One region of the Microbacterium sp. NPDC056057 genome, then DNA from elsewhere that is predicted to be linked to it. Evidence: predicted binding sites of a transcription regulator. Region 1 holds the regulator's gene; the other holds the start of a gene.
The links. The regulator HspR, encoded in region 1, represses chaperone genes until heat shock. The targets are predictions, from matches to a motif close to AAGTTGAGTCNNNNNGACTCAACTT.

Region 1 (2,198 bases):
CGCCGCTGCTGTTCCCCTACGGCACCGTCGTGACGTATGAGGAGCAGGCGGCGCCGACCATCCGGCACGTCTCCTGGCTCGGCGCCGCGTTCGACCTCGAGCAGCTCACGATCGGCGTCGACGACCAGGCCGTGGTGCACGCGACGCTCACCAACGATGCGTCGCTCATCGAGGGAACGTTCCTCGTGCAGAAGAGCATGGACGGCATCGATCCGGACGACCTCCTCGTCGACTCGTTCACGATCGACTACGTGGCGCACCTGCCGAGCCGCGATGTGCTGGTGGGGAGGTTCGGGCTGCCTGCCGACGGGACGCCGGCGGGTCCGGTCGACGGCCAGGGCAATCCGATCTCGTTCCCGATCGGCACGATCGTCAACGTTCTCGAGGAGGAGCCCGACCCATCCGCGCTGCCCGAGGGCTACGAGTGGGGCGAGACGACGTGGAGCCCGGCGAGCTTCGTCGAGATCGGCCCCGGCGAGACGCCGCCGGTGCTCGAAGTCACCAACTCGGTGGTCGCGATGACCCGCTGGGCGGTGACGAAGGTCGTCGCGGGCAATGGCGGGTCGTCGGTCCCGGCGGGCACCACGTTCCCCGCCGATTGGTGGCTCGACGGCGTCCCGCAGGAGCGCATCGAGCTCGAGCCGAACGTCACGATCACGTCGCCCTACTTCCCGGTCGGCACGATCATCGAGGCGCGCGAAGCCGATCTGCCGTCGATCCCTCGGGTCGACTGGGGCACCCCGGTCTGGAGCGTCGGCGGCGAGACCCTCGTGCCCGATCAGGACGGGAAGGTCACGCTGCCGATGTCGGAGGTCCGCACCCCGCAGACGGCGGAGCTGACGCTGACCAACACTGCGAGCATGCGTCCGCTTCCGGCCACGGGTGGCGGCGGCCTCTCGCCCCTCGTCCCGCTCGGAGCCGTCGGCCTGATCGGGGTGGGTCTGCTGCTGGCCATGAGACGGGCGCGACGCGTCTGACGCACGACCCGTGTGCACACGAAGAGGGAGGGGACGGCATCCGTCCCCTCCCTCTTTCGTGAATCAGCCCGCCGGGGTCTCGTCCGGGGGTTCGCTCTGCTGCGCGAGCGCCGTGCGCGGGCGCCACACCACGACTTCGGTCGCGCGGCGCACACGCGTGCCGTGACGCAGCGTCACGACCGCGCCGGTCGATCCGGCGGCGAAGACGCGGGCGCCCGGCCGCTTCTCGAGTTCGGCGCGCATGCGGTCCTCGAGGTCGCGGACGCGGCTGTGCAGCTCCTGCACGCGGTTCTCGAGCTCGAGGATGCGCACGATCGCCGGGAGGCCGATGCCGTCCGACGACATGCGGGCCACCTCGCGGAGCTGCTCCACGTGGCGCAGCGAGTAGCGCCGAGATCCGCCCTGCGTGCGGGCGGGCACGACCAGCCCGAGCCGGTCGTACTGACGCAGCGTCTGCGGGTGCATGCCCGACAGCTCGGCGGCGACGGCGATCGCGAAGATCGGGGCATCCTCGTCGATGTCGTCCTCGGTCATCCTTCTCTCACCATCCTCCGGATGCGGGTCGCCAGGCGACCCGCATCCATCGTCTAGCCCTGCGCCTTGGCCATAAGGTCGGCGCGGGGGTTCTCCTTGGACTCGAGGCTCTGGAAGCGCTCGAGCGCTTCGCGCGCGGCTTCATCGAGATGGGACGGCACGGCCACCTGCACCTCGGCGAGGAGGTCGCCGGTACCCTTGGCCGTCTCGACGCCGCGGCCCTTGACACGCAGCACGCGGCCGGACGGCGTGCCCGGCGCGACGCGCAGCCGCACCGGATCGCCGCCGAGCGTCGGCACCTCGATGGTGGCGCCGAGCGCGGCCTCGGTGAACGTCACCGGAACCGTGACACGGAGGTTCAGCCCGTCCCGCGTGAACACCGGGTGCGGTCGCACGGTGACCTGCACGACGATGTCGCCGTTCTCACCGCCGTCGGGCGAGTGACGCCCGCGGCCGCGCAGCCGGATCTTCTGCCCGTCCGAGACACCGGCGGGGATCTTGACCTTGAACGGCTTGCCGTCCTCGCCCGCCAGCGTGATGGTCTCGCCCCTGGTCGCGGTGACGAAGTCGATCGTCGTGCGCGCCGTGACGTCGGCACCGCGCGTCGGGCCACCGAAGCCCCGGTAACCGCCGCTCGTCTGCCCGAACCGCCCGGAGCCGAAGCCGGTGCCACCCTGCTGCTGGTTG
Region 2 (2,198 bases), on a different contig from region 1:
GCTGCAGGCCGCCGAACAGCGCCTGGCGGCTCTCGACGCCGGACTCGCCGCAGGCGCGCCCGCGCTCGCCACGGCGCTCGAGGGGTTGCACGAACAGCCGTTCGGGCTCGCTCCCGAGTAGATCGAGCCGCCCGCGTACGGCCAACCTTCAGAAAGCCTGAAGCACTTTCAGTTAGACTGAAGGTGTGTTCCGCAACCCCCATACCCTGTTCCGTGCGCTCGCGATTCTCGAGGCGATCTCGTGGACGCTCCTGATCACCGGCCTCATCCTCCGCGCCACCACCGACTGGGCGCTCGGCGTCACGATCGGTGGCGGCATCCACGGCTTCATCTTCCTCTCGTACGGCGCGACCGTGATCCTCGTCGCCCTCAACAATCGCTGGCGCGTCGGGCCCACTGTGCTCGCGCTCGTGAGCGCCGTCATCCCCTACGCCACGATCCCGGCGGAGCTGTGGCTCCAGCGCACTGGTCGTCTTGCGGGCGCGTGGCGTCTCGAGGCCACGGACGACCCGCGCGACGCCACCTGGTACGACCGGCTCATGCGGTGGTTCCTTCGGCGCCCATGGGTGCTCGGCGCCCTGATCGCTCTCGCGGTCGCGCTGCTGTTCGTCGTGCTCCTCATCCTGGGCCCGCCCGGAGGTCGCGACTGACGACACCCGACCCCGGCCGCCTCACTCCCTCGGGAGTGGGGCGGCCGCATCGCGTCGTGGATCGGTGACGGACGTCGCGGCTCAGCGCCAGGCGGGCAACTGCTGCAGCGTCCAGGTGTTGCCGTCGGGGTCGTTGAACTGGACGAACCGACCCCAGTCCTGCTCGTCGACACCGCGCCCCTCGACGCCGTTCGCCCGCAGGTGGGCGAGCGCCTCGTCGGCGTCCGGCACGACGATCTGAACCGTGTTCTGCTGACCGGGCTCGAGGGTGTTGCCGAGACCGGTGCCGAAGGCGATCGAGCAGGCGGAGCCGGGTGGGGTCGCCTGCACGAAGCGGAGGCCTTCGACGGGCGTCTGATCGTGGTCGATGTTCCAGCCGATCCTCTCGTAGAACTCCTTCGCGCGATCGACGTCCGTCACCGGCACGAAGATGAGCTCGATCTTCCAGTCCATCGTGTTCCCTCTCGTCTCTGAAGCAGGTCCCCCGTGGAGGCGACGTTACGCCGGGGGTCCGACATCCGCCGCTGGGGAATACCTGCGGATGGGTGCGGTTGAACTTGACAATGCCTGTGTCAAGTTCAAAACTTGATACTCCTCCACTCAAGTTTCAGGAGAGATGGAATGCCAGAAGACTTCACCCCCCAGGCCGGCGACGACGCGAGCTCGTTCGACGAGTTCCTGTCGCGGTACCTCGCGGGCGAGCGCGCCCGCGCCGAGCGCTCGATCGACCTGAGCCGCTACCTCGGCGCCCGGACCCAGGAGCTGCTCCAGCGCGCCGGCAAGTACGCCCTCGAGCGCGGCCAGCACGAGCTCGACGCTCTGCACGTCCTGCGCATCCTCGTGGCCGAGGCCCCGGCGCGCGACGCCGTGCAGCGCATCGGCGCCGACGCCGATGCCATCGCGCGCGCCACCGAGGAGCGTCTTCCCGCCGCGACCGCGGCGGCCGACGTCGACGGGGCCGTCGTGACCTCGTCCGTGCAGCGGGCGCTGTTCCACGCGTTCCAGGTCGCCCGCTCGTCGGGATCGACCTACGTCGACCCCGAGCACCTGTTCTTCGCCCTCGTGCTCGCCCAGGACACGCCCGCCGGCCAGGTGCTGGCCCGTGCCGGCGTGACGGCCGAGGCCCTCATGCAGGGTGCGCGCGAGACCGTGACGCCGGGCGAGAGCACCCAGGCTGAGGTGCGGCCCGAGGGCGCAGCATCCGACACCCCCCTGCTCGACACGTACGGCACCGACCTGACGGCGCGCGCCGTCGCCGGCGAACTCGACCCGGTGATCGGGCGTGCCGACGAGATCGAGCAGACGATCGAGATCCTCAGCCGCCGCACCAAGAACAACCCGGTGCTGGTCGGCGAGGCCGGCGTCGGCAAGACCGCGATCGTCGAGGGGCTCGCCCAGGCGATCGTCGACGGCTCCGTGCCCGAGCAGCTGCTCGGCAAGCGCGTGATCGCGCTCGACCTGCCCGCCATGCTCGCGGGCACCCGTTACCGCGGCGACTTCGAGGAGCGCCTCACCAAGACGATGGACGAGATCGCCGCCCACAAGGGC

Region 2: a site for HspR is predicted at 1,233-1,257, ahead of ACFC1K_RS17725 (ATP-dependent Clp protease ATP-binding subunit). Genes of this name have one in related genera too.

Annotation. Positions count from the first base shown of each region.
Region 1 covers NZ_JBHJWS010000001.1:729,773-731,970, reverse strand. The annotation lists gene ACFC1K_RS03110 (collagen-binding domain-containing protein) at 1-977, shown strand, start outside; gene ACFC1K_RS03105 (heat shock protein transcriptional repressor HspR) at 1,041-1,511, opposite strand; gene ACFC1K_RS03100 (DnaJ C-terminal domain-containing protein) at 1,565-2,198, opposite strand, start outside.
Region 2 covers NZ_JBHJWS010000004.1:285,686-287,883, forward strand. The annotation lists gene ACFC1K_RS17710 (MarR family winged helix-turn-helix transcriptional regulator) at 1-121, shown strand, start outside; gene ACFC1K_RS17715 (DUF3817 domain-containing protein) at 186-650, shown strand; gene ACFC1K_RS17720 (VOC family protein) at 732-1,103, opposite strand; gene ACFC1K_RS17725 (ATP-dependent Clp protease ATP-binding subunit) at 1,272-2,198, shown strand, end outside.